Regions from separate parts of the Sporomusa aerivorans genome, predicted to be linked through region 3. Evidence: riboswitches for the same ligand, from Rfam matches in the RefSeq annotation. Region 3 holds a riboswitch; each other region holds the start of a gene.
What was found. Region 3 has a riboswitch for molybdenum cofactor ahead of moaA (GTP 3',8-cyclase MoaA). Riboswitches for the same ligand answer to the same signal wherever they lie in the genome.

Region 1 (10,125 bases), 1.3 Mb from region 3:
GCTGTCGATGAACGTCTGGTGGATGTGAACCTGGTCAAAACCAATGTCGTCCAGATCAACTTTGAACCGGCCGGGAAAGATGCAGTTTCTGTTACTGAAGCATTGCTCAAAGAACATATAAAAATAAAACTTATCGGTCCCTATGCCTGCCGCATGATTACTCACTGGGGAATCACCCCGGAGGATGTGGATTGTGCAGTAGCGGCGATTGCAAAGGCCTTAAAATAATTATTGACTGCCATCATCCGGGTAATTCATGGATGATGGCTTTTTTCTTATAAAATAGATTTAGCCGCCCGCCTGTGCCCGTAGGGGTATAAACCCCACTTGTGGAAGTGGGCGTCTTAGAGCCGGTTAGTCGTCGGAAAATATAAAAGACCTTGGAAGCCCTGATCGGGTTTTCCAAGGTCTTAGGTCGCTGTCGTTTCGCATTGAATGCAACTTGTCACATGATTATTTTCATGAATGGGGCAGGAACACGGGGCGCTGGTATTATTTCGGTTCGTGTGCCGTACCGCAATGCTTGCATTCCAGAATAATTCGACTAAACCTGTTATACCATTATTGTTCAGTGGGGTACAGTGTCGCAAGCTAAGCATAATCATGCGTGGAAGCCCCTTTCCGATGGTATAGAGGTATTAGTTTAACTTGTTGGCTTAGTGGGAATACGTATCGGCCGACTTGGGATCAGATACCGGATTTAAGGTCAAAGTCTGTTTCATTTTTTTTACATCCAGTTCATTTTCCCATTTGGAGACAACAATAGTGGCAATGCCGTTACCGATCAGGTTAGTGATGGCCCGCCCGAGGGACATAAACCTATCGATGCCAAAAATTAAGGCCAGGCCTGCCACCGGAATGCCGGGAATGACAGATAAAGTGGCTGCCAGGACTATGAAACCGCTGCCTGTTACACCGGAGGCTCCTTTAGAGGTTAGCAGCAGGACTGCAAGGATAGTAAGCTGATGCATCAGGGTAAGCTCGGTATTAGTCGCCTGGGCTACAAAGATGGCGGCCATTGTTAAATAAATTGATGTACCGTCCAGATTGAAAGAGTAACCTGTCGGCACGACCAAACCGACTATTGATTTGGCGCAGCCCAGTTTTTCCAGTTTCTCCATCAGACGCGGCAATACACTTTCCGACGAGGAAGTACCCAGTACAATTAAAAGCTCTTCTTTAATATAGGCGAGAAACTTAAAAATACTGATATGAGCCCATCTGGCTATTGAGCCAAGAATTACTAAAATGAAGAAGGCGCAGGTTGCGTAGAAACAGCCCAGTAATTTGGCAAGCGGACCCAGTGAGGCAATCCCGTACTTGCCGATGGTAAAGGCCATAGCCCCAAAGACGCCGATAGGGGCAACCTTCATAATAATATCAACGATGACAAATAAACTATGCGAGATGTCGCTTATCAGGCCAAAGACAGCCTCGCCTTTCTTCCCCATAGCCAGTAATGCCCAGCCAAACAGAACGGAAAATAGGAGAACCTGGAGAATATCCCCTTTGGCAAAAGCATCAACAACACTGTTCGGGATAATGTTCATGAAGAAATCAACTGAACTTTGCGCTTTGGCTGCCGTGGTATACGCTGCGATGGCTTTGGTATCAAGTTTGCTGACATCGACATTCATGCCAGCTCCCGGCTGCAGCCAATTTACCAGGAATAAGCCAATAATCAGTGCAAAAGTTGTGACCACTTCAAAATAGATTAACGCTTTGGCGCCAACCCGGCCAACCTTCTTAATGTCGTCCATACCGGCGATCCCGGTGACGATGGTGCAGAAAATTATCGGGGCAATGATCATTTTAATGAGTTTAATAAAACCGTCGCCCAATGGTTTCATGTTTTCTCCTACGGCAGGAAACAGGTGTCCCAGCCCTACACCCAGGATAATGGCGAGAAAAACTTGTGTGTGCAGGGACTTGAAAAAAGATGCCTTCATGTTGATACTCCCTTTCGTCGATATTAAGTTTGAACTGAAAATGTAATACTTAGATGATCACGACCTTTCCATAATTTGAAATTGTAAGTTTTGTGTATTTAGCCACAGGGCATCAATACCCAATAAAGAGAAAATACCACAAAAAAAGGAAGATGAAAATAACAATTGCTGAAATTGACAAAAATATATTGAATTCAATATCCATTATCCGGTAGCCGGGTAAATGTTTTTATGTACTGGAGTTGCTGAGCTAAATAGGGTACAATATGTACATGATCAGATTATAAATTGGAGGCTCCGGGTGTGCGAATCACAAAAGCTGTCAAACAACAAATGCTCGAACTTTTGGAACAACATTATCAACATACAACGACTGCGCTACAGTATTCTACACCGTTTGAACTGTTAATTGCCGTAATTCTGTCGGCGCAGTGTACCGATGTCCGGGTAAATATCATCACAACACGCATGTTTCCCCAATATAACACACCGGACAGAATTCTGGAGCTTGGTCAGGCAGGTTTGGAGGAAGAAATAAGGGATTGCGGCCTTTTTCGCAGCAAAGCCAAAAATATAATTGCCACTTGCCAAATTTTGTGCCATGAATATAGCGGCCAGGTACCAGACACCTTTGAAGAGCTGATAAAACTGCCGGGTGTAGGCCGTAAAACGGCGAATGTATTGTTAAGCCAGCTGTTTGGCATTCCGGCGATCGCTGTTGATACCCATGTATTTCGTGTAGCAAACCGGCTTAAGCTGGCAACCGGCGACACACCGCTCGCTGTTGAGCAGGGACTTATGCGCGCTATCCCCCGGGATAAATGGGGAGATGCCCATCATTGGCTCATATGGCATGGGCGTAAGATATGCAAAGCGGCCAGTCCGGCCTGTACCATCTGTCCCTTACAACTGTTGTGTCCAAGCAGTAAGGTTAAAAGTAATTAATGTTGTATAAATATTATATTTGTTGTATAATAATGCAGGGGATTGGGGGATGAGCTATGATTTATCGTAAGGCTAAATTCAGTGATGTCGAAGACATCCTTAAATTAATTAATGATTATGCCGACCAGGGACTGATGCTGGCGCGGGCCCGCAACACCCTGTATGAAGGTTTGCGGGAATTTATCCTGGCGGAAGAAGAGGGAAAAGTTGTTGGTATTGCCGCTTTACATCTCGTGTGGGATGAACTGGGCGAGATTCGGGCGCTGGCTGTGCACCCCAGCAAGACTAAACTGGGAATTGGCCGGCAAATTGTTGAAATGCTAACCGAGGAAGCTAGGGAGCTGGGGGTTAAAACTCTGTTTGCTTTAACCTATCAGCCCGGATTTTTTGCTAAGCTTAATTTCAAGGAGGTACCTAAGGAAAGCGTGCCTCATAAAATGTGGAAAGAATGTATCAATTGCCCCAAGTTTCCTAACTGTGATGAAATCGCAATGGTGAAAGAACTGTAACAGCAGAGTTGCGCCGTTCCCAGGCTTAAAGGCGCAGGTAGTTTTACTCCAAATATATTTTCGTATAAAAAAATCGTCCGTAGCAGAAGCTGCGGACGATTTTGTCGCTAGTAAGAAAATTACAGTGTAATGCTCTGACCAGGGGTCAAGATATGTACAGGTATGTGAAAGGCTTCCACTTTGGCTTTGAATACCTCAGGCGACTGCTCAATTACCGGCCAGGTATTATAGTGCATAGGAATGACAGTGCCTGGCTTAAGCATTTTGGCAGCTTCTGCAGCATCATCCGGTCCCATGGTATAGTTATCGCCAATTGGTAATAAGGCATAATCAATTTTCTCCAGACGGCCTAAAAGCTCCATATCGCCAAATAGTGCGGTGTCACCTGCGAAATAAACTGTCTTGCCATAGAAATTGACAATGAAACCGGCCGCATGGCCGCCGGGAACGCCCGCGCCGTGATAAGCCGGCGTTAGCCGCACATAGCCGAAATCAAAGGTTCGTTTTCCTCCCAGATGCATACTTATGTTGACGCAATTCTGTTCTCCCACCAAGCCTGCCAACTCGGCGGTTGCTATGACTGTTGCGCCGGTGCGCTTGGCGATCGCTACAGTATCGCCAAGGTGATCCCCGTGCCCGTGGCTGACAAGGATGTAGTTGCATTCAACTTCGTCAGCCTTGGCAGTTGCCAGGGGATTGCCGGTTAAAAACGGGTCAAACAGCAAAGTGGCAGTGCCGTTAGTCAGAGAAAAACATGCATGGCCATAAAAGGTTAAAGTAGTCATAGTGATACACCTCCAAAAAGAATCAATTGAATTTAATATAGTATTTTTCCGATTAACCATAAAAAAATCCTGCCTGGTCAGGAAAAAAGTAAAGTATAATGATTTGCCAGGAAGGTTAATCGGTAAAAATGGAGAATTTTTAAAAATATCAATCATTTCTACCGGCAAAAGGGGCGACTGAAAATGATCCCGATATTATCTGTAGTAGGACGTTCAAATAGCGGCAAAACCACATATCTGGAGAAACTAATTACCGAGCTTAAAAAGCGTGGTTATAAAATAGCGGTAATAAAACACCATCACAGCGATTTTGAATTTGATAGGCCGGGAAAAGATACCTGGCGGCACGCGCAGGCCGGAGCCGAGGTCGTTTATCTGGCATCCCCGCATAAAGTGGCTATGATTAGAAAGACTGACCAGGAACTGCCTCTTGACCAGATTGTTAGCAGCATTGACAATGTAGATATAATAATTACAGAAGGCTATAAAGCGGAAAACAAACCCAAGATAGAAGTGTTTCGCCAGGCGGCAGGGCATTTGCCGCTTGGTTCTAAGCCTGAGCTTTTAGCGGTGGTGGCAGATACCGCGCTTTATGAAGGTGTGCCTCACTATGCGCTTGATGATGTAGCCGCTATGGCAGATTTTTTAGAACATAAAGTGCTAAATAACGCTAATTTAAAGGACTGATTATTTATGCATGACGGACATAACCGGCAAATAAACTATCTGCGGGTTTCGGTAACTGACCTATGCAATTTTCGCTGTGTTTATTGTATGCCCGAACAAGGCGTGAAATTGTTAAAGCATGATGAAATTCTCTCCTACGAAGAATTTCTGCGGGTAATTAGTATTGTCGGCCAACAGGGAGTAAGCCGGGTCCGGCTTACCGGCGGCGAACCGCTGGTCCGGCGTGGTATTGTGGAATTTATTCGCAATATTGCCGGATTAAAGCTGATAACTGATCTGTCTATGACAACAAATGGCAGTTTATTGGCCGGAATGGCTGTCCAACTCAAAGAGGCGGGTTTAACCAGAGTAAATATTAGTTTAGATACAATTAACCCAAAACAATTTTGCAGCATTACCCGAGGCGGCAATCTTAACGATACGCTCCAAGGGATTGAAGCCGCTTTGCAGGCAGGGTTAACACCTGTCAAGCTTAATGTTGTGCTTACTAATATAGTAACTGAGCAAGATATTGCCTATTTCGTCGATTTGGTACATCGCGAGCCGGTTTCGGTTCGCTTTATTGAATATATGCCGATAGGTGAAAATCAGGTCGGCCGTGGGCCAAGTATCGATGAGATTAAAACAACAATTAACTCTTTCGGCCGGGGAAGTCTGAAGCCTACACTTGATATTCGCGGTAATGGACCGGCTAAATACTTCTATTTGCCGCAGGCTAAAGGATCATTCGGGTTTATAACGCCAATTTCCGAGCACTTCTGTAGCGTTTGCAACCGTATCCGTCTGACTGCCGATGGCAAGTTTAAGCCCTGTTTATTATCCAACCAGGAGATTGATATTAAGGCGGCACTTAGGAGCGGTGCAACCGATGACGAGATTGCCCGATTGTTTTACAATACAATTGCGGAAAAACCTCAGGGACATACATTGGCAAGTTCTGACAGCCAAACAACATTTTTTCGCAAAATGTCGCAAATTGGCGGATGACTTTTTGAAATTTTCACTCCCTTTTTTTAAAAAAAGAGAAGGAATATTTGACATCTAGGAGAATATGTATTACTAAGATGAGTTCCGAGTCAGTGTTTCCGTAACGGAAGTATTGACCAAAGGGCATGGAGAGTAATTTTCATGCCTGCCTTACGCAAAGGAAGTCTGTGTGCAGACTTTCTTTTTTTGTTTTTCTAAACATAATTAAGGAGGAGATTTTTGTGTTTTACCGTGTTAACATGGCCACTCTGGCAGTAACCAAAGAAGCGGGCGAACAGTACAAAGGCTTGGCTGGGCGGGCACTTACCTCCCGCATAGTAAAAACCGAAGTGGATGCCAATGCCCATGCACTTGGCAGGCTCAACAAACTAGTTCTTGCACCGGGCTTTCTAACCGGCACTTTTGCCCCCAACGCCGGCCGGATGTCTTTTGGCGCCAAGAGCCCGCTGACCGGAACTATCAAGGAAAGTAATGTAGGCGGTTTTATCGGCCATAAGCTGGGCCGTTGCGGCGTAACGGCCATTATTGTTGAAGATACAGCATCAGACGATAAAATGTACACAATAGTAGTTACAAAAGACGGGATAAAATTAGAGGAATGCCCCGAACTGAAAGGACTTAACATTTACGATGCTTCTGCCAAACTGCAGCAAAAATACGGCGCTAAAGCCGGTATCGCCACTATCGGTACTGCCGGCGAGAACAAAATGGCTTCCGCCTGTATCGGAGCAACCGACCAGGATGGAGAACCTACCCGTCAGGCCGGCCGCGGCGGTCTGGGGGCAGTCATGGGCAGCAAAGGCTTAAAAGCGATTGTCGTTGATGATGCCGGTGCAGCCAATATACCTTTTGTTAACGAAGAGGCATTCCGGGCCGGCGCGAAGAAACTGGCAAAAGCCCTTACTACCCATGCTGTTACCGGTCAAGGCCTGCCGACCTATGGCACCAACGTACTTGTCAATATATTAAACGAAGCCGGTGGTTTACCGACCAGAAACTTTACAGAGGGACGTTTTGAAGGCGCTAATGATATTAGCGGCGAAACTATGTATGAGACCATCAAAGCCAGGGGTGCCAATCCGACTCACGCCTGCTCGCCCGGTTGCATCATCCGCTGTTCACAAACCTATAAAGATAAAGACGGAAAAATGATTACCGGCGGCCTGGAGTATGAAACCTGCTGGGGTTTTGGCGCTGATCTCGGTATCAACAATCTGGACGATATTGCTTATATGAACCGGCTGTGCGACGATTATGGCGTAGACACCATTGAGATGGCTGTAACTCTGGGTGTGGCCATGGAAGCCGGTGTAGCAAAGTTCGGTGACAGTAAAGCGGCAATTGAACTGATTCATGAGATGGGCAAAGCAACGCCGCTTGGACGCATTTTAGGCGCTGGCGCGACTGTTACCGGTAAAGTGTATGGTGTAAGCCGTGTCCCGGCAGTCAAAGGACAGGGTATTCCGGCTTATGATCCTCGCGCCGTTAAAGGCGTGGGTGTGACCTATGCAACAACTACGATGGGGGCTGACCATACTGCCGGCTATGTTGTAGCTACTAATATTCTTGGTATCAGTGGCAAAACAGATCCTTTGGCAGCTGAGGGTCAAGTAGATCTGTCCCGTAATTTCCAAATAGCCACTTCCTTTATCGATGCTACCGGTCTCTGCCTGTTTGTAGCTTTTGCAATCCTGGATATTCCTGAAGGGATGGAAGGCATAGTTGAAATGTGTAATGCCCGCTATGGCTGGAATTATACACTTAATGACTATCTGGAAATGGGTAAAGAAGTGCTTCGCGATGAACGGGCTTTTAACAAAGCGGCTGGCTTTGGCGACGATTCTGATGATTTGCCTGACTTTTTCCGGCATGAACCGCTCAAGCCTCATAATGTGGTCTTTGACATCAGTAAAGAAGAACTCAAGCAAGTATTTAACTTTTAAACTTTTCTTGGCTGTGAGCCCGACTATTGGTCGGGCTCACTATCTGATCTTTCCTTACAAATTATAGAATTAATTGAATAAATTTACTGATGCAAGCCGGAGGGGCGCTATGCTTACTCATTTTGAGCAGGATGATATTCTTCTTATCTGGAAGGAGTATATTTCAGGGGAAAACTGGATGCCTTCCATCCGCCAACAGATAGTTGAATCTTGGACTCGCTGTGAACAGGCAGGTGTGAACCCGTATAACCATGAACTGCAAAGTAAACTTGATGAAGCGGCGCTGCACAGGACACTTGTGAAAAAGCAGGAGCTAATTACCATTGCAGTCCCGTTTATGGCCAATCTTTATGAATTTGTGCGTGGGTCCGGTTTTGTTGTTGTTTTGAGCGATGAGCGGGGTTATATATTGGAGATGTTCGGTGACGAGGATATGCTAAATAATCCAAGAACCAGTAACTTTTTTCATGGCGCGTGCTGGCGAGAGGAAGAAGCAGGTACCAACGCCATCGGAACAGCACTGGTGCTTAAACGGCCTATTCAGGTTTCCGGTGCCGAGCATTACTGCCAGAAACATCATTGCCTGACGTGCTCAGCTGCCCCGATACTTGATGATTGTGGACAAATTATCGGAATTTTGGATATGTCAGGCCCGTTTGCCTTGTCGCACATGCACACACTGGGAATGGTTGTGGCAGCCACCGAAGCAATCATGGCGCAAATTGATATCCGCCGTAAAAACCGTGAGTTGATATTAGCGAATAATCGCTCTATAGATATTCTGAATTCGTTATCTGACGGGATACTGATGATTGATGCAAGGGGAGTTGTAAATCAGCTAAATCCTGCCGCCCAAAAAATATTTAACAAAAATGAATCAGATATACTGGGCATGTCTATTGACGGTATATTTAACGGCAAAGCAGCTGCAATTTGGCGGATGCTTAATGCCAAGGAATCTTTTACAGATATCGAGATAATGATAGAAACAAGAAACAGTACTATTCATTGTATGGCGTCCGGGGAGCCATTGTCCGACGAACAGGGAAAGGTTAGCGGCGGAGTGCTTATCTTACGGCCTATTAAAAATGTGAAAAACTTGGTCAACCGGTTTAGCGGCTACCATGCCGCATTGCAGTTTAGCGACATTATCGGCGACAGTGCGGAAATACATGAGACAATACGAATAGCTTCGCTGGCGGCTACTACGTCCTCGAATATTCTGTTACAGGGGGAAAGTGGCACCGGCAAAGAAATATTTGCGCAAGCAATCCATAACCGCAGTGAATGTCGCAAAGGTCCTTTTGTTGCCCTTAATTGCGGCGTTATTCCGCGGGAACTTATTGGCAGTGAACTGTTTGGTTATGTTGAAGGCGCATTTACGGGAGCTGCCCGGGGAGGAAAGCCAGGTAAGTTCGAATTGGCTTCAGGCGGTACTCTTTTTCTTGACGAAATTGGTGATATGCCGCTGGAACAGCAGGTAGCCCTGCTCAGAGTACTGCAGGAAAAAAAGCTTACCCGGATTGGCAGCGATAAAGTTATACCTGTGGATGTACGGGTTATTTGTGCAACCAATAAAAACTTGCCCAAAGAAATTGAGCAGGGTACTTTCCGGCAAGATTTATATTATCGCCTGAATGTCATATCGATAACTATACCGCCGCTGCGTAACCGGATTAAAGATATTCCGCTGCTTTTTAAACATTTTATGGACAAAATTGGCCGGGATCGTAGCTGCAACTTTTATGTTGAGTCACAGGTTCTGGAATATTTGGAGCGGTATGCTTGGCCAGGCAATGTGCGGGAATTGCAAAATGTTGCCGAACGTGCTGTGAGTTTGGCGGAAGCGGGAGAAATTACTGTTGCCCATTTGCCTTCTGAGGTATATATAGCACCGCCATTTTATGTATTACAAGCCGGCTTGTCACTCTGGACCAACGAAGCACGAGACCGCGAACAGCGGCAACAGCTTATGCACAAGGCGGAAAGACAGCAGATATTGACGCTTTTATCCAAGCATGGCGGAAATATCAGCGTTGTGGCCCGGGAATTCGGGGTCTCCCGGAACACGTTATATCGAAAAATGCGTTTATATGCAATCGAAAACTAATAAAGGCTTTTCAACAGAAAAGCTAATGGAAACCCAAGGCGTAACTTTCCTTATTTGTGAAAGTTACGCCTTTATTTTGTCTGTTGAGTGTATGTTCAGGATATTTTCCATATAATACAGGATACCGGCTAATCGTACAATTGAAGGAAGTGAACAATATTTGACCCGGGTAAATTCAGAAATTCCGACACTATACACTATTGTTACACC
Region 2 (10,125 bases), 440 kb from region 3:
AGATTATTTGCCGCCGGCGGCTTGTTCTTTAGCTGCCAGTGTCTCTAAACCGGCTTTTATTTTTTCCGGCAGTGCCGGTACTGAGAAGATACGAACGCCGCAGGCATTATAGACTGCATTAAGAATAGCGGGATGCGGCGAAGTTAACGGACCTTCGCCTACGCCGGCAGCACCATACGGTCCATGCTCACGCGGAGTAATGTTGTAGATGATTTCCATATCATCCGGAATATCCTTGATAAAGGGAAAACCGCAGCCGACAAGGCTGGTATGCTTTTTAAGGTCTTCGAAGTCCTCGGTAAGAGCAAGACCAATTCCCTGGGCCAAGCCGCCATAGACCTGGCCGTCGCATGTTGACTTGTTGGTAATCGTGCCAATATCCTGTACGGTTACAAATCTGACTACGGTAGCTTTACCGGTTTTCATATCGACTTCCACTTCCGGCATAAAAACAGCATACATGTAGATTGGGAACGGATTTCCCTGGCAGGTATCGGGACTGCAGTCGGTACACATGGAGGCAGTCCAGGAGCCGTTATAATGAAGCGGAATGTTTTCCGCCACCATTTCGTCATAAGTACGGAATGTCCCATCCGGTTTGCGCATTGCATTTACCAGCATTTCGCAGGCAACCCGGGTTGCATTGCCGGTCATAACATTTTGACGGCTGCCGCCCGACGGTCCGCTGGCCGGAGTATAGGCCATATCGTTCATTACCAGTTTGATCTGTTCCGGCGTTATTCCCATTTGCCGGAGGGTTTCATGGGCGTGAGTTAAAAATGCAAGGTCGGCGCCTTGGCCATGATCCTGCCAGGAACTGCCGATGGATACACCTTCTTTGGTTAATTCAGCCCAGGCGTGCGAGCTGTCCGGGCCGTCCAAGCCGCAGCCGTACATGCCAATTGCCAAACCTACGCCGCGTTTTTTCTCAGGCGTGGAAAGCTCTTTACAACGCTTTTTGGCTTCTTCCCAGTATGGACGGATTTTATCAAGCATTTCCGGCAGACAGAAAACTTCCGGCACCTGACCGGTTGGCGTAGTTGCCCCGGGACGGTAGACATTCTTGTAGCGGAATTCCAGTGGATCCATACCCAGTTTTTCCGCCAAGACATCTATGCATATTTCCGAGGACAGGAAAGCTTTGGGCGAACCGTAAGCGCGGAAAGCGGAGCCCCAGGCGTGGTTGGTGCATACGCACTTGCCTTTGCCGCGAATGTTAGGAATATTATAACCAGCCCCTGTAAACTGACCCTGGCGCATTAAGTTCAGATCGCCGAACTCGCTGTATGGGCCGTGATCAAGCCACCAGTTGGTTTCCATAGCAAGCAGTTTGCCTGTTTTGTCGGCAGCCAGCTTAGTTTTTACGAGCGCAGGCGAACGCTTGCCGGTATAGGTAATTTGCTGGTACATATTGAAATTAAGTGAAACCGGTTTACCATCGCAAGCCAGGCAGGCAACCCCCAGCAAAGCTTCATTGGTCGGGCTGAATTTGTAACCAAAGGTAGCGCCTGTCGGGTTGGCGACCAGGCGGCACTTTTCCGGCTCAATGCCGATACCGGCAACAATCATGGCATGGTGCAGGTGGAGGGCAATACTCTTGGAGTGGATTGTCAAACGACCTTCTTCATCAATGTAAGCCGAACCGCAGTCAGGCTCCAGCGGCAAGTGCGGCTGACGGCTGCAGTAGGTTTCCACTTCGGCGGTAATAACACCGGGATCATCCATAATCGGCTTGGTGTCTTCGCCTTTTACAACTCCTTGCTCATAATACACATTGGGTGTACCGGGATGTATTTCAATGGCGTCAGGAGCCATAGCAGCAGGAGCGTTCATATAGGACGGCAGGATTTCAAGATCAACCTTGACGGCTTTAGCTGCCGCTCTGGCGTGCTCTTCGGTATCGGCGGCGACAATAGCAATCGCATCGCCGTACTGGAATACTTTCTCATCGCAAAGAATAGGGCGGTCCCAGCCATCACCTTTGTTTGTCGGGAAAGTAATCAGGCCGGTAATCCGGTTTTTGCCTTTAACATCCTTATGAGTAATTACTTTGAATACACCAGGCATTTTTTCAGCGGCCGCAGTATCAATGCCTTTAATATTTGCATGCGATACTTCTGCCTGAACAAGTGCTAAGCGCAATGTCCCCGCCGGCATTTGCAAACCAACATCAGCGCCAAAATCCCAGGTACCGGTAACTTTCTGCAACGCAGACGGACGATGATAGGTGGTGCCGTAAATTTTATTACCGACAGGTTTAAACATCAGCTCGTCTTTACGAATTTCGCCGCGGACAACCCGGGCAGCTGCCATAACAGCATCGACTAAAGGCTTGTAGCCTGTGCACCGGCATGCATTACGATTCTTTTGGAACCATTCGCGGACCTCTTCCCTGGCGGGATTGGGATTCTCATCAAGCAAAACTTTTGCCGACAGGATAAAACCAGGACTGCAGAAGCCGCATTGTGCACAGCCATATGCCATCCAGGCCACCTGCAGCGGGTGAAGGTTGTTAGGTGTTCCCAAACCTTCAATAGTAGTGATTTGCGCTTCATCAGGCACTCTTTTCATCTTCATAACGCAAGATCTGATTACCCGGCCATCCATAATAATCGAACAAGTCCCGCATTGACCTTGATTGCAGCCAACCTTGCAGCCGGTTAACAGTAATTGTTCCCTGAGTACGCTTGCCAGAGTGGCTTCAGGATCAACAATTAGCGTTCTGGGCAAACCATTGATGTTCAGCACTTTTTTTTGCATCTGCTCTTGTCTCCTTTTTGAAAATTTCTATATTTCAGGAGATTTCTGCATCTCCGAAATATACAAGGCTTAACATTCATTAAATGCCTTTGCCAAAGCCGCATTCGGGATAGCGGCATTCTTCGCATACCAAGCACAAACCGCCGTGCCCCAACTTGGTAATATCCCGCCTGTCCAGCACTTCCCCTGCTAACAGCCGGGGAACCACAAGATCAAAGATTGTACTTTTGTGATACATTACACAGCCGGGTAAGCCTAGAACCGGAACAATGCCAAAGTAAGCCAGCATAAACATGGCCCCGGGCAAAGTTGGCGCTCCATAAGTGACAATTAGCCCGCCGGCAGCCCGAATACCGGAAGGAGTAACATCATCGGGGTCCACAGACATGCCACCGGTAGTAACAATCATATCGGCCCCCTCGGCAAGCAAGCCATGAATGGCTTTCACAATCTCAGAAACATCGTCAGGCACAAATACCTGCCTTAAAACCGAACTGCCTAACCCTTCAAACTTCTCAGTAAGCACAGGGCCAAAACAATCTTTTATCCGGCCGTGATAGATTTCACTGCCGGTTGTCACAACGCCGACTTTGTATGGTAGTAACTGCTTTACCATTACTACCGGCTGATAATCAGTGCATATCTGCTCAATTCTCTGCAGTTTCTCCGTGCCGATTACTAAAGGAACGATTTTACAGGCTGCAATTTTCTTGCCTTCAGTCACCATCTGATTGGAGTGAAGGGTAGCGATTGCAATTTGCTCAATATCATTAATCCGGTCCAGTGCATCGATGTTGACTTTAATCAACCCGGTCCTGCCGGCCTTTATTTCCACCTTCCCCTCGGCTGCCTCTGCCAGCACGACGCCAGGTCCGGCCACTGCTTTGGCAAATCTGGCTGCGGCTTCATTCTCATGCAGGGTCTTATCATTTACTTCCCAGACATAGATGTTCTCTTTGCCAATGTTAAGCAGTTTATCAATGTCTTCTTTACGAATTACATGCCCTTTTTTAAAAGCTCTACCTTTTCTCTTTCCCGGAATAATCTCGGTAATGTCATGACAAAGTACCATGCCTTCAGCCTGGTATACAGGTATTACTCTCATGGACCGCCCTCCTTAGCTAAATCTTATCTGCGTAACCATCGCCTTACCACCTGTTTGCTATACCTTTAGAACGCAAGATTCATACCAACCTTGCGAATCCTACATAAATAAAAAATACGGTCCCATCAAGTATACTGTCAAAGCACGAGCCGCAGAGCCTCTAATTAATCAGAAAAATTTCACAGTATATCAAAAAAAAAGGAAGAATCAACCGGCCTTTGTCCAGTTGATTCTTCAAAATTATGTAATCTGCTCCGTTAAGTGTCCCACAAGTGTCACTTTTATGTGACACTTGTGGGACACTTTATGCTTTAGTTGTAGATAGCGTACTGCTTCATTTTCCGGTATAAGGTATTACGCGACACCCCCATGGACTTGGCCGTCAAACTGACATTGCCCCGGTGACTGGATAGCAGAGCCACAATTTCCTGGCGTTCGTTTTCCGCCAGGTAAACCCGGCGCTGTTCCCGCCTGCAGACAGATTCCGGCCGCGTATCATCCGGACTGTTTGCAACTATGCCTGCTACACTCGCCGGTTGCCGGTTACAGATATCCTGCGGCAAATTTGCCAGCGTTATAAGCTGACCTTCTGTCAGGCTCACAATCCGCTCCACTACATTCTGCAGTTCACGTACATTACCCGGCCAGCTATAGCGTACAAGCCGTTCAATGACTTCCGGACTAACGACAAGTCTCCGGGACTGTTTATCTAACTTTTCCAGAAAATGATTAAACAAGGGGACAATATCTTCCGGGCGTTCCCTTAAAGGCGGTATGGTAATGGAGATAACATCCAGCCGGTAATACAGATCTTTACGGAACGTTCCTTTTTCCACTTCTTTCATTAAGTGCTTATTTGTAGCGCAAATGACACGCACATCAATGGGAATTACTTTATCACATCCGATTCTGTTTACCTTTCGTTCCTGTAATACCCGTAATAAGGCGACCTGTTGTTCTAGCGGCATATCGCCAATTTCATCCAAAAACAGGGTTCCGCCGCAGGCCAGTTCGAATTTTCCCGGCTTGCCGCCACGTTTGGCGCCGGTGAAGGCACCATCGCCGTAGCCAAACAGTTCACTGCCAATCAGTTCCCGCGGTATAGCCCCGCAGTTAACGGCAATAAAGGGACCGGCGCGCCGGTCACTGCGATTATGAATAGCCTGGGCAAAAATCTCTTTGCCAGTGCCGCTTTCCCCCTGGAGCAAAACATTCGCCATCGTTGTCGCAGCCAGCGAGGCTATCCGGATAGCTTCCAATATAGCCTTGCTTTCACCGATAATGTCACTAAACTGCAGTGTCCCATAATGCCCGATAAAGCGGTTAACTAAGCTCTGAATCTGTTTTATCGGCCGCAGGATAATAACACCGCCGGTAACAAAGCCTTGTTCATCGGTAACCGGTTCCCCTGAGGCCAGGCAATGACTAAGCCCCTGACCGGTATCAAGCATAATTTCCACATCAAGACAGGATTCTTTACATTTCAGCATTCTGCGAATAAAGGTTTGTTTCGTCCCCAAGATGCTCTCCACCTGAACCCCCGGCTTGACTTCCGGTTTACCCAAATCAGCATCAAGTATCTTTTGGGCGACAGGATTTAGTTCGCTGATAACACCGTTATTATCAACCAGAATCACACCATCGGACATTGTGTTAAATATATTTGTCAGGCGGTGATTAATTACTTTTAGTTCATTATTCTTTTTGCGGATGCCTAGTTGAGCCATAATCGCCTCAGCAGCTGCAACAACCATTCCCAGCGTATGCAGATGCGCGGCCGTAGATTCCCCGGAAACATCGAGAATCCCCAGAAGATTTCCCTGCGCATCGAGAATGGGGGCGGCGGAACAAGTCAGACAGTGGTGTTTGCGGCAATAGTGTTCCGAACCTGATACCTGTATGGGCCTCTTTATTACCAGAGCTGTACCAATGGCGTTGGTGCCAGCCTCTTCCTCACTCCAGCTTGCCCCCTGAAAAAAACTGACTGTTATCGGGTTAAGCAAAGTGTCTTTGTCTCCCAATATCTCCATAATATATCCGCGTACATCTGTCAGGCAAACTACAAAACCGGAACCGGTTACAATCTTATACAGGTTTTCCATAAAAGGCTTAGCAATTCTGATAAGTTCCTGATTCTGCCGCAACATAACCTGAAGGCTAGTGTATTCGAGCTGAAGATGTATGCGATTATCAGTCGGGCTCACCTTGGCCTCACGGCATCGTATCCATGATTCCAATATATCTCGTCTAACGGCATACTTATAGTTTTTATCCTTATTTTTTAGCGGTGACGTAAACCTTAGCCATCCGGCCAGCGTGCCATCAAAATTATTCTCAGCATACATAGTCACAAAAAAAACACCTGCCTGTCTTAAATTTACTCAACAAGGTGCGACTGTGAAAAAATAACATACGCGCGAAAAAGATCTAAAGAGCGAGGCCGATGTAGCCCTTATCCAGGCAAAAGTTATACTTTACTTTCTATCAGGATAAAGAAAAAACAGGACACGCCAGAAGGATGAGCGCCCTGTCTCCATCATGCACTGACTCCTTTCCGCAGCGGGAGGTCGTCCGGTTTCCCGGAAAACCCATCGATCTGATGGTCATAGTTTCCATTAGACCCTCAGATTTGGAGTTACTGAATATTCTATTTATTGTTTTATATATATTCGTTACTTAGTCGTAAAATCCTGCATTTTCCAAATACCTTTCCATATTTTTGTAATTAATTTAAATTACTTTTTTCCTTAGTAAGCCAAACAAAAAAAGCTTTCTATTTCTGCAAATTAGAAAGCTTTCTGAAAACAAGCCACCGTCCGAAATTAATCAGCCCTGTCGCCAATATTAAGTTTTTTGGTAAGTACTGCCGGAATGGCTGTTTTATACAATACGTAGGCAATAATACTACCGCCTACTGTGCTGACCATAAAAGGAACAATAAAGAAGAACCCTCCGGCTGATGAGCCAATAAAATATTTAGCTATAGGATAGGCCAGTAATGCGCCGAAAATGCCGGTTCCAACGACTTCACCAATAATGGCGCCCCAGATGCTATGCGTTCTTTGATACATCATGCCAGCCAGAGCCGCCCCTACCATACTTCCGGGAAAGGCCAGAACGGAGCCAGTGCCCAAAATATTACGCAGTAAAGCAATGCCGAATGCGGCTGAAACGGAATATCGCGTGCCTAAAAGTACAGCCAGCAGGATGTTAATTACATGCTGTAACGGAAAGCACTTAGCGACACCCACCGGAATATAAACCAAATGCGCCGATAATACGCCAACAGCCATAAAGATAGCGGTATACGCCAGTTTCCTAATTTGCATATTGTCCAAACTTCCTTTCCGGGAATTTGCTTATCCTCTTTTTTCTAAAGCGTTACTATGCCCATACGCAATGACAGCTAAAAGTTACCTGTCCCTGCTGTCTGTATTCTCTTTGTTACAACATCTTCCTGCATTGATTTTAGCATTAATTGCTAAAAATGCCTTTTTGGCCTCACGCCGGGCGCATCTAACTGTTTTCCCCTCGTCATCACACAGAAAGGGAACCTTACCGGAAAAAATTATTTGACTGGGGTAGACACTTCGGTGCCCGGCGACTAAATAACTGATTAAACAACTCACCGCAGTATACGGCAGCACTTCACCGCCAAAAAGCTCGGCACTCATAATCACAGCCGCTACCGGAGTATTTACAGCTCCAGCCAGTAAAGCCGCCATACCAATGGCGGAATAAACGGACACATCGAGGCTTCCTAAAATCTGCCCGAACAAATTGCCGGTTGCCGCCCCGACAACAATAACGGGAGTGATAATGCCCCCTGTTCCACCGCAGCCAAGCGTTATGCCGGTTGTTACTGTTTTCCAGAAAAAAGCAGTCGCGGCTAAGTTTTGGCCGTTGATACCGGCCTCAAATAATTCCAAGCCTAAGCCCAGATACAGCGGACTAATAAAATAACCTACCAAGCTCAGCAATATACCGCCAATAATGGTATTTATATATTGAGGTAAACGCCAGCAGACAAACAGCTCTTGCCACCATTGAATACTCTTTATAAAAAGCACAGCCACTGAACCACAAACTAGTCCGAGCAAGATGGCCTGCACCACCAGCCAGCCACCTGCTGCAACATAAACAGGCTGATAAAAATAAGCGACCCCCAATAGCTGGCAGGTTAAGTAGGCTGTCACTGCCGCCAGAAAAGCCGGATACAAAGTATCATAGAGCAGCTTGCCGATAAACAGCACTTCTACACCAAAAACAGCACCGGCGACAGGTGTCCCGAATACACAGGCAAATCCAGCACATAAACCGCAAATAACTATTTTGCGGCAATCATTATTTTCAATATTTAGCAATCGTGCCCACGCCGACGCAAGAGTTGCACCCAGTTGGGCGGCGGGTCCTTCTTTGCCGGCCGATCCGCCTGCGGCAATAGTAATAACAGTTGCCCCCATTTTTGCCGGGATTCCGGCTAAGGAGAGCTTACCATTTTGGCGATGAATGGCCTCAAGGACCATATCGCTCCCGCCGGCACTGTGAAAAGCCAGCAGATTAACCAAAACACGGTTTAGTAACAGAAAAACGGGTAAGAAAAAATAGTAATATTCCATCTCTGACCAAGCGCTGATAGACCAGGACAGCAGTCTTAAAAAAGCGGCTACGCCGGCTCCTACGATAACTCCGGTTGATATCGCCAGACTAGTCCATCGCAAAATATAGTAAATTACACTTATAGTCACCGGCATACCTCCCTTTGAGTAAGAAATAAGGAAATGCCGCAACAGCGGCATTTCCCCTCCATTATTTCTTTGTAACCAGTGGCACCAGGCAGGACAGAGTAAATATCAGGTACGACAAATTAATCATTGTGCTATTGTTGGTGACTCCGCCCTGATGCGCGAGATAAAAGCCAATCCAAAATCCCCAGAAGGCGGCATTCATAAGCGGGGCACGATATTTTTTCCGCCAGGATACCGGCGCTATGACGACTGTAGGATTGGTATTAGGCGCAGGGTTTGCACTCATTACAATACCTCCTTTGTATAATTCATACGCCTTTTAACCTAAGGCAAATCTTTAAACAGCATGTAGGCAAAGATCCAGGCATTTATGCCCACAAGCAGCGAAATAATTATACAATAAGGTATTGTCCGGTTCATGACCTCGCTTTCACGGCCGTCAAGCCCAACGGTAGCCGAACCAATCAATACTTTTGACGGGGCAATGGAGCAACCGACTGAACCGCCGACAGACTGTACGGCGCACATAATAACCGTACTGATCCCCAATACTTTAGCCGTCTCATACTGCAACGCGCCAAACATAACATTCGAGTTTGTATTGCTCCCGGTCAGGAAGGCTCCCAGCACACCGATAAATGGTGAAAATACCGGGAATAAGATGCCTGTCGATTTGGCAATACCCTGAGCCAGTAAATTGGTCATTCCTGTATCATTCATGATTAGGGCCATCATAACCATGCTTGTGATCCCGATACTGGTGGGAACACATTGGGAGATAGTAGCCTTGAGCGCTCCGTCAAACGCGCCCTGCTTCCACTTGCTGGTCGCTTTGAAAATCATAAATGCGCAGAATGCCGCAAAGAGCAATAGTGGCGCCGGGTGGGAAAAAATATTAATTTTGGAATACATTTTTTCCGCTTTTACAGCAAAGCCGGCAGCCGTCGTTATAGCCGGATAATCCAGTCCCCAGGTATATGGGTTGAAAATACTTGCTATTGATTTGATCTGCGTCATAATACATAAAGTAATTAGAATATAATAAGGAGAAAACGCCAGATGAAAGCCCATATACGGCTTTTCATCGTCTTCTTTAGTTCCATCGGCTTCATGACGGTAAATGGTTTTAGCCAAAATGGCCATTGTCCCACAGCCGAAGAGCGCCGGAATTAAGGTCGCTAACTGAGCCGCGCCCAGCTTATTCATAAACCAGCACATGAAGGCCATTACAGTACCTGTTATCAGTACTGCCGGCAAGCCTTTTTTAACAGCAGGGAACCCGCCATAGATATGGCATACCGCAATGCCGGTAGCGTAAATGGGAATAGCAAACAAGATAGCCATCCACGGTCCGATAATATCCCCTGGTATCTTTGTTGCCAGTTGGATAGTGTAGTAAGACGAACCCATGGAACCAAAACTTATTGACCAGGAATGACCAACTAGACAGGTAGCCGCAGCAACAGCCGGTGAAAAGCCCATAACCAGCATAATTGGCGCGACTACGGCCAC
Region 3 (10,125 bases):
CACGGCATAACCGTCCAGCGGGGATTTGCTAAAGGCCGGCAGGTTTACACCTGATTGTATATCCCGGCATAAAACCCTGCCTGCCGCAGCAAACAGCGACACATAACCCGGTTTTACAGGCTGGACCAATTCCCCTAAAATTGCATGGGCTTCTTCCAAGGAAATACTTGTTTTCACTTGTTTCCCTCCTCTCCTTTATGCGCCAGTACCAAAGGAACAAGCCGGATACTGACAAACATCACATTCCAGACACATACCACCCAGCCCCAGTTTCACAATCAGCGGCCGGGTAATCCGCCGTTCGGCCAGAACTAAGGGTAAGAGCAGATCAAAGACGGTCGTTTTATGGTACATGACGCAGCCTGGCAATCCTAAAACCGGCACTTTTCCAATATAGGCAACCATGAGCATAGATCCCGGCAATACCGGCGCGCCATAAGTAACGATTTGTGCACCGGCCTTTTTAATGCCGCTCGGGGTTACATCATCAGGGTCAACCGACATACCGCCGGTAGTCAGTATTAGTTCAGCACCGTTGGCAATCAACGCATTCACGGCTTGCGCGATTTTTGCCGCATCATCCGGCACGAGAATATGCTGCAGGACTTTACAGCCAAATCCTGCTACTTTCGCCTTGACAACCGGTCCGAATTTATCCTGGATGCGTCCGTGATACACCTCGCTGCCGGTTGTAATTACGCCTACTTTATAGGAACGATAAGGTGTAACAGCTGCAACTTCGACTTTTTGCCCGATCTCTTCCACCATTTGTATTTTTTGTTCGTCAATCATCAGGGGAATAACCCGGACACCGGCTACTTTGTCACCTTGTTTTACCGGACGGTTATGGTTGCGGGTAGCAACGACAATTTCCTCAATGGAATTAATACCAGTTAAAAACTCTTCGTTAATAGTGAGCAGCCCGTCGTGCTTGGCTATAAGATTTACCTTGCCTTCACTGGGTTCACTCAGCGCAAGCCCATGCCCGGCTACTGCTCTGGCTATACGCAGTCCGGCATCATTTTCATGCAGAAAGCCTGCCTTCAGTTTCCACACATACAGGTGCTCTTTGCCTAGTTTCAGCAATGTAGGTATATCCTGCTCACAGATGACATGCCCCTTTTTAAAAGCTTCTCCTTTGAACTCCCCCGGCACTATTCTCGTAATATCATGGCATAATACATTGCCGATGGCATCTTCTACCCTGACCATTTGCATAGTTTTCAACCCTTTCCAATTAGTAACGCATTCTCTGCCTAGTTAAGCCGTTCCAGGACATCGCCTGGTTTTATCCAGCCAGGGGTAATTACTTTGGCAAATATTCCTTCCCGCGGCATAACGCAGTCGCCGGTTTTTTCGCGGATGGCACAGCCCATGTGGCATTCCTTGCCGATTTGCGTTACCTCCATAATGGTCTCGCCGACTTTAAGTTTTGTGCCGACAGGTAGCTCGTACAGTATCAAACCTTCGGTGGTAATATTTTCGGCGAAACTTCCTGTCGCCAGGTTGTCAAAACCCAGCTTCTTTATCTTGTCAATGCTCTCGTTCCCTAAAAGACTTACCTGCCGGTGCCATTCACCGGCATGCGCATCTCCCCTAAGTCCGCAATTTACTGCAAAATAGCCTTTATCAATGGCCTGTTTGGGTTGTCCCTTCTCCTCACTGATATTGATTGCCACTACTTTTGCCACTTTCATAACCTCCGCCTGCAAAGTATTAGGATTTCTAGCGTTAAATCATCCCTGTCCGCACTCTGACGCCATCCCCTGAAGAATATCCAGTGCGTGATCCAGCGCCGGCAGTGCAGCCGCCAGCGATTCACGCACGCCTCTCACACTGCCGGGAAGATTAATAATGAGCGTCTTGCCCCGAATGCCGGCAACAGCCCGTGACAGCATAGCCTTAGGTGTCTGTTGCAGTCCGTAATAACGGATGGCTTCCGGTATTCCCGGCACAACTTTTTCAATCACTTCCCTGGTGGCATCAGGCGTCACATCGCGGCTGGAAAAACCGGTTCCCCCTGAGGTAAGTAAGAGCGCCGGCGATAATTGATCACAGATATAGCGCATTTCCGCCATAATCTGGTCTTTTTCATCCGGAATAATTTTATAATACTCAACACTATAGCTAGGCCCCAGCGATTCCTTAATTTGTTTACCGCTCAAATCCTGGCGCTCGCCGCGGGCCCCTTTATCACTCATGATCAGAATGGCTGTTTTGTACATCTTAGCCTCCTTGGAACACCTTACTCTTTATTGCCCGCGCTTCACATGACCGCTTTTCCCGCCTGATTTTTCCAACAGCTTGATATCCGTAATCTCCATCCAGCGGTCAATGGCTTTGCTCATATCATAAATGGTCATAGCGGCAATACCGGCGCCGCTGATAGCTTCCATTTCCACACCGGTTTTGCCGGTTGTCTTCACCTCACAGTTAATGGTTATACTGGAAGCCGGTTCATTGATGTCGAAGGAGATATTTACTGAACTTAACATTAGCGGATGGCACATGGGAATGACACCGGCCGTCTGCTTGGCGCCCATGATGCCGGCCACCTGCGCAACTCCCAGCACATCACCTTTTTTTATACCACCGCTCCTGATGGCAGCCAGCGTAGCCGGCTGCATACGCACAACGGCCTGCGCCGCAGCAATCCGCACAGTATCTGTTTTGGCACTAACGTCCACCATGCGGGCATACCCGGCATCATTGAAATGAGTAAACTCCATCATTATCCTCCTATTTGGTACATCTTGCGTTTGTTATCGGCGCCCCAGCCTTCCCCCATGTAGTGGCGGTTAGGTTTTTCCCTGATGGCTTTGCTAAAGAGATGCGCAATTTTTTCATCACTGGCGCCATTCTGCAAGGCCAGTTTCAGGTTGAGTTCCTGCTTACCGAACAGACAACCACGCAGCTTGCCATCGGCTGTCATACGAATCCGGTTGCACTCGGTGCAAAAATGGTCACTCATGGCGCTGATAAAACCAACCGTACCCAAACCGCCATTTATCTGATAGCATTTGGCAGGTCCGTTGCCTTGCACAGTTAAGCTCTTATGCAAGCTATACTGCTGCCCGACAATTTCTTTTATCTCACTGACCGTAACCATCCGGTCAGTTTTATAAAACGGTAAATCACCTACCGGCATGAACTCAATAAAACGCACGTGGAGCGGCATTTCTTTCGCCAGTCTGACAAAATCGAGGATTTCATCGTCATTAATCCCTTTCATGACGACAGTATTGATTTTTATCGGCGCCATCCCGAGCGCCAGCGCTTTAGTAATAGCACACGTAACATCCTCCATCGATCCCCGGCCGGTAATATAGCGAAACCGCTCAGGGCGAAGACTGTCTAAACTGAAGTTGACCCGTTTGAGACCCGCTGCCTTGAGTTCTGCAGCCATGTCGGCAAACAAAATTCCGTTAGTGGTAATAGCAACCTCTTTCATCTGGGGTAGTGCGGCAATTTGCGCAATAAGCCTGGTAATATTCTTGCGGACAAGCGGCTCGCCACCGGTTAACCGCACTTTACGAATGCCAACCCGGGTAGCGATACGGACTAGTCGAAAAATCTCTTCCAATGCCAGTACATTGGTATGCCCAATATCTTCAATCCCCTCTTCCGGCATGCAGTATTTACAGCGCAAATTGCATCTGTCCGTAACCGAAACACGTAAATAGTCAATTTCTCTGGCATAACTATCAAACACGGACATTCACTCCCCTTACTGCTAAATGAATAGTCAAAAATAAAACTTCTGTGACGAAAGCGCACAGAAGTTCTTTGAAAAAACTCATGAAACGCCTCCTTTCCAAAGATGGGAGGTAGCGGAATTTCTCCCGCTGCCCCGTGAACCAGCCGGTTCAGACTGACTGACCATAGAATGCCGTTAGGTCAGTCAGCTCGGAGTACCAATCTTTATTTAATTTTCGTGCCCACGATTTTCAAACCGGTGTGATAGGCTTGCCCCAGACAGCCGCCCACTTCATAATATTTACGGTCCGGTGCCGTGCTAATAATCGGATTGATCAGTTCTATAACCGGGCATTTTTGTTCATTGAGCACCGCTGCCTCAGCTTTAACATCCAGAATTTCCCCGATAAATTGAGTATGGACACCAATTTCTACCGTATGCAGCAGCCTGCACTCCAATATCAGGGGAAATTCCTCGGCATAAGGCGCCTGCACCAGGTCACTTTGGATTGGGGTAAGGCCGGCGGCCAAAAACTTATCGGCGTGCTTGCCTGAAGCAATCCCGGCGTAATCAACCGCAGTTAGGTGCTGCTTGGATGGTATATTAATGGTAAAAGCTTTGCGCTTAATTATGTTGCTATATGTCAAACGCGACTTCCGCACCGAGATGGCAACACACGGCGGGTCTGATGAGCAGATGCCGCCCCAGGACAAGGTCATCATGTTTGGCTGGCCGTCGTCCCCGTAGGTGCCAACAACCCATACCGGTGAAGGCAGCGCCCATGGCTTTGATCCCAGCGACTTTTTCATGGTATTCTCCCCTTTCGGGTTCTGACCGTATCTGCTTCTAAGCTGCTACAGCCTGATGCGCATACCGTCGTAGGCAACCGCTACCTGCGGCTGCCGGGTGGCTTCAGCCTGCAATTCTTTGTTCGCAACCGGCTGGCTGTAATGTATGGCCATATGGGTAAGGATGGTAGTTCCAGCGCCTACTTCCTGTCCCAGTGCAATGGCCTCTTCGATGGACATATGGGCGTGAGGAAACCAGTTCTCGCCATGGAAAGTGGCGTCACACACCAGCCAGTCAACACCGACCACCACTTTTGCGCTTTCAGCCGGCAAGCCGGCAGTATCCGGAAAATACGCCAACTGACACCCCTTGGCGCTAACCAAAAAACCGGCCGTTTCTATACCGTGATTGGCAGGCAAAGGCATAAGACTTACCTCGCCAAAACCATAGGGCTTGTTAAATTCCCACGCCCGGACGGAAAACACTTCGCGCAAATTAGGAAAAGCGGCCGTAAATTGCGGGACGGCACTTGGTGGTAAAAACAACGGGATAGGTTCGTGACGTACCAGTTTCACATAATATTCCAGTTCCCCCAAACCACCAAAATGATCATAGTGCCAGTGAGTAAGAAAAACGTAATCAACCTGTCTGATTTGCTCGCGGATAAGCTGTTGCCTAAGATCCGGTGAAGTATCAATCAGTATCTTGGTTGTGCCGGTATCCAGGAATGCACCGCTGCGGGTCCGGGCTAAAGCCGGATTACTTCTGGCCTCCCGGCAGCCTACACAATCACAAAAGAAGGATGGCAATCCCGGCCCCGCGCCGGTTCCCAGGATAACAAAATTTGTTTCCATATTCCGCTCGCTCCTCTGTGCTGATTTGTCTGTACTGCGCTCATGAACGCGCAAACATCATGGCCACCGGGTTGCACCTATTCTTGTCAGAACAACCTGTGCACTGCGTATCAAAGGGGTATGCCAGTTCCGAAAAATCACAGGCGATAAAGCCGTTTTGTTCATAAAACGGTACCGCTGTCCCCCGGGCCACGGTAGTAACCTGATAGGAAGCGTCACTGCTTTCCCCGGGGGGTTGACAGTATCGTCCGGGATTACGCAGCATGGCCTGCATTAACCGGCTGCCTACCCCCTGCGACCGGGCATCCATCCTCACGGCAAACAGCAAAATGTGATACAGACTGTTATCAAGCTGGGCCACCATGGCTCCCGCCACAATTTTATTATCTTGTTTTACCACGATGTGTTCATCGACATCACCCGCCATGCTCATACCATAGGCTGTGAACAATTCCTGCAGCTCATCTTCAGCTTGACTTGTTGCAAATTCGATCCTGGTGTGCATAGTAGTAATACCTCTGCTTTATTTTTGTGCGTTGAGCCAGCGAGCCTTTTCCTGCCAGCAGCCTTCCAGCGTCATAGCCAGTTGGGCAATCTCTTTGCGGCTCATTTCTTCCCGTTCCTCGCCGGGCAAGGTCACCCGTACCGCTGCCCGCAGGAAATCAATGCGGAAACTGATACCGCCGATAAGTGTCAGCACAGCGGCAATAACCAGCCAGTATACCGAGCTAAAGAGCAGATTGCATACCAGCGGAACCAAGGTTCCCAGGATGACAATTCCCAGCCAGAAGGATTTGCTGAATTCACCGTTCCATAGCTTGGCGGCTCCGCGGCGCGCCTCCTCGGCCGAAGACAGTTTCATCCCCAGTACATAGCCCGGCACGGTAAAGAGCTGGGCAACAAGCACTGCCGCCGACAGATTGCGGATGGTCGCGGTATAAGCGCTATCGGCCTGGCCAAGCACCATCAGCATGATTAGGAGCGCCGCCATCCCGGTTGCCGTACCGTTAATCAGGAAAACGCCGATCAAACCGCCGCCGTTCCAAAATGCCCGGCCTTTGGCTTCTGCCAGCTCGATTCCCGGATACGTTACATAGAGTAAGGCGGTGATAATGGCCACCACAGCCAGGATGGCTTTGAGCCAGCCGATTCCCGCCCAGGGAACAAAACTGAAGAAACAGGTTGCGTACAAAAATACCAAAGGAATATAGGCACTTTGTACTAACGAACCAAAACTCATGACCGAGGCAAAGGGGCGTGCGTTTACCAAATGCCCTCTGCTCTTATGGGTCAGTTCCACCAATAATAGCAGCGCGCCAAAAGCGGCCATAACAAAAGCTACGATACTTACCCAGCCGTTAATTTGTCCGGCGATGGGATTTCCCAATAAATCGGTCACTGCAGCTGTGACAAACATCATGGCCCCCATTGCGGCCAGGAAAAAATACCACGCCGGCAGACTTGCCCAATATTCTTGCTGCTTTTCCATGCTAACCCCTCCTATGGCATGATATAGTAAACTGATGGTTTCGTTCCTAAATGCGGGTACAACGGCTGCGCATTATTTTTGCGGATCAGCTTGACAATTTCACTGTCCGGATCATCGAGATCACCGACATGCCGGGCCTTTAACTGGCAGGTTTCCACACAGCGTGTGACCATGCCCTCCTCCAGCCGGCTGAAGCACATGGTGCACTTCTCCACAACGCCGTTTTCCTCATTTAACTGCCGTACGCCGTAAGGGCAAACCACCATACAGAACAGACAACCGACGCATTTTTCCGGATCAATAGACACTATGCCATCTTCCCGGTGATGGCTGGCACCTGTGGGGCAGCCATCAACACAAGGAGCCTCCTGACAATGCATACAGCCTAAGGTAATATTGTAGGACGTTAAATTCGGGTACTCCCCAATTGGCCCGACTTTGGCAACCTTGCAATATTTCATATCAAAAGGTAAATTGTTTTCATTTTGACACGCAATCGTGCAGGCATAGCAACCAGCACATTTTTTTAAATCAATTAGCATTCCCCAATGCATTAGTCGTTCCCCTCCACTTTCGAAATCCGGCACATAACGCCGCGAGAGCAAAAGCTGCCGCAAAGCTCATCTAAAGTGTCCGGATCGTCATCCACACATACGTTTATATTGGATTCAAATACACCCATTAAGCTGGGAGCTTTCATTTCCTTTTCAGGGAACCACCAACCACGTTCTGCCTGAATAACATTAGGGGCTACGGCTGTGGTAATAAAAGCGGTCTGCTTAACCTTGCCGATTGGCGTTTCAATCCAAACCCACTCGCCTTCCTGGATGTTCATCTTTTGGGCCAGCGCCGGATTAATGGCCACCCGTGGATAGGGCCGTAATAGTCTGATCCTTGTTATTTCCCGGTGTTCCGAATGGAAGAAAGGCATAAAACCACCGCCGGCCACGAGAGTTACCGGATACTCTTTGGCTAACTCCGGCTTGGCTTCTGCACTAAACGGCGGCTCAACATAATGAGGCAATGGATCATAACCGAGTTGCTCAAAAAGGGAAATTTTTAATTCAATTTTGCCTGAAGCCGTAGCTACGCCACGAGTTTCAAATTTGCGGTAATCACGCTCAGCAAAATGCATCCGATAGCATTGAACAAATTCTTCATAGCTATCAACTTCTAAGCCGATCGGATCAATACGGTATTTAAATATTTCTTCATCCGATTTCCAGGGCCAATATTCGCCTTGCCCCATTCTATGCCCAAGTTCAGCCCAGAAATCGGTGTCAGACTTACGTTCATACATCGGCTCAATGGCTTTCTCAGAGGCAATCAACCAGTCAGAAACCCCATACGTTGTAGTCATAACCGGTCTTTCCAACCAGCCTGCAGCCGGCAAAACATAGTCAGCCAGCATAGCCGACGGAGTCATCCAATACTCCATCACAACGTAAAAATCAAGATTCTTTAAGCCTTCATAAACGAGTTTGGAGTTAGCGTACGATACAAGCGGGTTATTGGCCAAGGTGATACAGGCCTTTACCGGATAGGGATCACCTGTCGCCATGGCTCTAAACAGTGACGAAGGGTTGGCTTCACAGAACCATTCCGCCGGGATACTTTTACCCCATACACGGAGCATATTCTCGGTTAAGAGTTTATAGCCCGGCCAGGAATTCAGTTTAAACCGATCTGACCCCAATTGTTTCGCCCGCTGCTCTTCCGGCAGCATATCGTTTAATTCCATTTCCCAGTCAGTAATAAAGGTCGGGTGAGGGCCGGGCATGACATCGCCGCCCGGAACATCTAAATTACCGCAAATAATCCGCAGAGCTACGCGTGTTTGCGCTGAAGCCGCACTACCTCTTCCCAGTTGGTCAGCAGCAACTCCCCAAACGATACAAGCCGGCTTGCTCATCGCATACATTCTGGCAGTTTCAATAATCAATTCGGGCGAAAGACCGGTTTTTTCGGCTGCCCACTCGGGCGTGTATTCCTGTACCCTGTCACTTAATTCTTCAAAGCCCTCGGTCCAATTGTAAACAAAATCATAATCACATAAGCCTTCATTAATAATAACGTTCAGCCAGGCAAGTCCCAGAGCGTTGTCCGAACCTGGTTTTAACGGCAGCCAGATATCCGCTTTCGAAGCTGACTCAGTAAAGTTAGGATCAACGACGATAATTTTGGCTCCGTTAGCTTTAGCCGCTAACAAGCCGCGCATTTCCGGCAAGTAAGAAGAGCCGGGATTATGGCCCCAAAAAACAATACATTTTGCGCCGGCTATTTCGGGTTCAGAAGCGCACCAGCCGTAGGATGAGGCCTCGGTGAGAAAGGTAGGGATCCAACATACAGGCGCTGTATGCACAACATTAGGACTGCCTAAAAGATTGAAAAAACGTCTCCGGGCAAAATCGTCGGTTCGGTTGGTTCCCCCGGTAGTAGCAATGGTCTCGGCGCCATGTTGCTCTTTTAAAACTGTTAAACGTGCCGCAATATCATCTAAGGCCTCTTCCCAGGATACACGTTTAAACTGGCCTGAACCCCGCTCGCCTACCCGTTTCAGCGGGTAGTTAATCCGGTTCGGATGATTCAAATGATCTAAGGCCGAAGCTCCCCGGGGACACTGCGCCCCGGCATTAAAAGGATGCTCCGGGTCTCCCACTACTTTGGTAACTGCTCCATTTTCGACTGTTGCCAACATACCGCAATTCATGTGGCAGAAATGGCATGCCGCTTTTTTGATTTCGCTCATCCTCTATCCTCCATTTTTTTGAATGTTCTTTGTTTTTATCTGACAGTCAGCTGTATGGCTTTTTGCGGACATTGACCGACACAGGTATAACAGGCGCAGCAGTTCTTGGCTGTCGGCGCACTTGCCTTGGCTGCATCATTGACCGTGGTCATTTTAATTACGGCTTCCGGGCAAAATGCCTCACATAACCCGCAGCCGGTACAACGCTCTTCATCGATGCGAAGCTCGACTTGGTTAGCCGCTGTATCGCCCGGAGTGGCTGTTTTATCTATAACCGGCGGCATATAAATCTTGCGCCGGGCTTCGGGAATGCTTTTGACAGCCAGTTTCTTTAGCGCCTCCACCAATGTGCTCAATTGCTTAAAGGGCACTGACATATAGGCTTCAAAATCACTAAGATCACTTATTGCTCTGGCTCCATAACAGCCAAAGGAGATATTCATCTCTTGGTTTTTCATAACTTGCACCGTCAGATCGGCACAGGTTGAATTGTAGCCGGAGGTATGAAAGGTATGCCGCTCGCCGGTGGCGTAGCTGGCCGCACAAC

Region 1: linked by a shared signal. The riboswitch ahead of SATMO3_RS14770 (aldehyde ferredoxin oxidoreductase family protein) and the one ahead of moaA (GTP 3',8-cyclase MoaA) in region 3 are both predicted to bind molybdenum cofactor.
Region 2: linked by a shared signal. The riboswitch ahead of SATMO3_RS10365 (sigma-54-dependent Fis family transcriptional regulator) and the one ahead of moaA (GTP 3',8-cyclase MoaA) in region 3 are both predicted to bind molybdenum cofactor.

What each region holds. Positions count from the first base shown of each region.
Region 1 is NZ_CP156926.1:3,126,781-3,136,905, forward strand. Features, by position in the region: gene SATMO3_RS14735 (low specificity L-threonine aldolase) at 1-228, shown strand, start outside; gene SATMO3_RS14740 (dicarboxylate/amino acid:cation symporter) at 657-1,949, opposite strand; gene nth (endonuclease III) at 2,253-2,894, shown strand; gene SATMO3_RS14750 (N-acetyltransferase) at 2,951-3,403, shown strand; gene SATMO3_RS14755 (metal-dependent hydrolase) at 3,523-4,188, opposite strand; gene mobB (molybdopterin-guanine dinucleotide biosynthesis protein B) at 4,372-4,875, shown strand; gene moaA (GTP 3',8-cyclase MoaA) at 4,882-5,862, shown strand; molybdenum cofactor riboswitch at 5,933-6,041, shown strand; gene SATMO3_RS14770 (aldehyde ferredoxin oxidoreductase family protein) at 6,084-7,805, shown strand; gene SATMO3_RS14775 (sigma-54-dependent Fis family transcriptional regulator) at 7,915-9,915, shown strand.
Region 2 is NZ_CP156926.1:2,259,664-2,269,788, reverse strand. Features, by position in the region: gene SATMO3_RS10375 (molybdopterin-dependent aldehyde oxidoreductase) at 4-2,760, opposite strand; gene SATMO3_RS10370 (molybdopterin-binding protein) at 2,840-3,865, opposite strand; gene SATMO3_RS10365 (sigma-54-dependent Fis family transcriptional regulator) at 4,177-6,210, opposite strand; molybdenum cofactor riboswitch at 6,397-6,512, opposite strand; gene thiW (energy coupling factor transporter S component ThiW) at 6,688-7,194, opposite strand; gene SATMO3_RS10355 (chloride channel protein) at 7,279-8,613, opposite strand; gene SATMO3_RS10350 (hypothetical protein) at 8,675-8,899, opposite strand; gene SATMO3_RS10345 (L-lactate permease) at 8,938-10,125, opposite strand, start outside.
Region 3 is NZ_CP156926.1:1,818,704-1,828,828, reverse strand. Features, by position in the region: gene glp (gephyrin-like molybdotransferase Glp) at 1-177, opposite strand, end outside; gene SATMO3_RS08275 (molybdopterin-binding protein) at 196-1,218, opposite strand; gene SATMO3_RS08270 (MOSC domain-containing protein) at 1,257-1,697, opposite strand; gene SATMO3_RS08265 (molybdenum cofactor biosynthesis protein B) at 1,737-2,225, opposite strand; gene moaC (cyclic pyranopterin monophosphate synthase MoaC) at 2,253-2,732, opposite strand; gene moaA (GTP 3',8-cyclase MoaA) at 2,732-3,712, opposite strand; molybdenum cofactor riboswitch at 3,792-3,925, opposite strand; gene SATMO3_RS08250 (flavin reductase family protein) at 3,922-4,506, opposite strand; gene SATMO3_RS08245 (MBL fold metallo-hydrolase) at 4,552-5,340, opposite strand; gene SATMO3_RS08240 (GNAT family N-acetyltransferase) at 5,381-5,845, opposite strand; gene nrfD (NrfD/PsrC family molybdoenzyme membrane anchor subunit) at 5,864-6,829, opposite strand; gene SATMO3_RS08230 (4Fe-4S dicluster domain-containing protein) at 6,841-7,383, opposite strand; gene SATMO3_RS08225 (molybdopterin-dependent oxidoreductase) at 7,383-9,578, opposite strand; gene SATMO3_RS08220 (DUF169 domain-containing protein) at 9,614-10,125, opposite strand, start outside.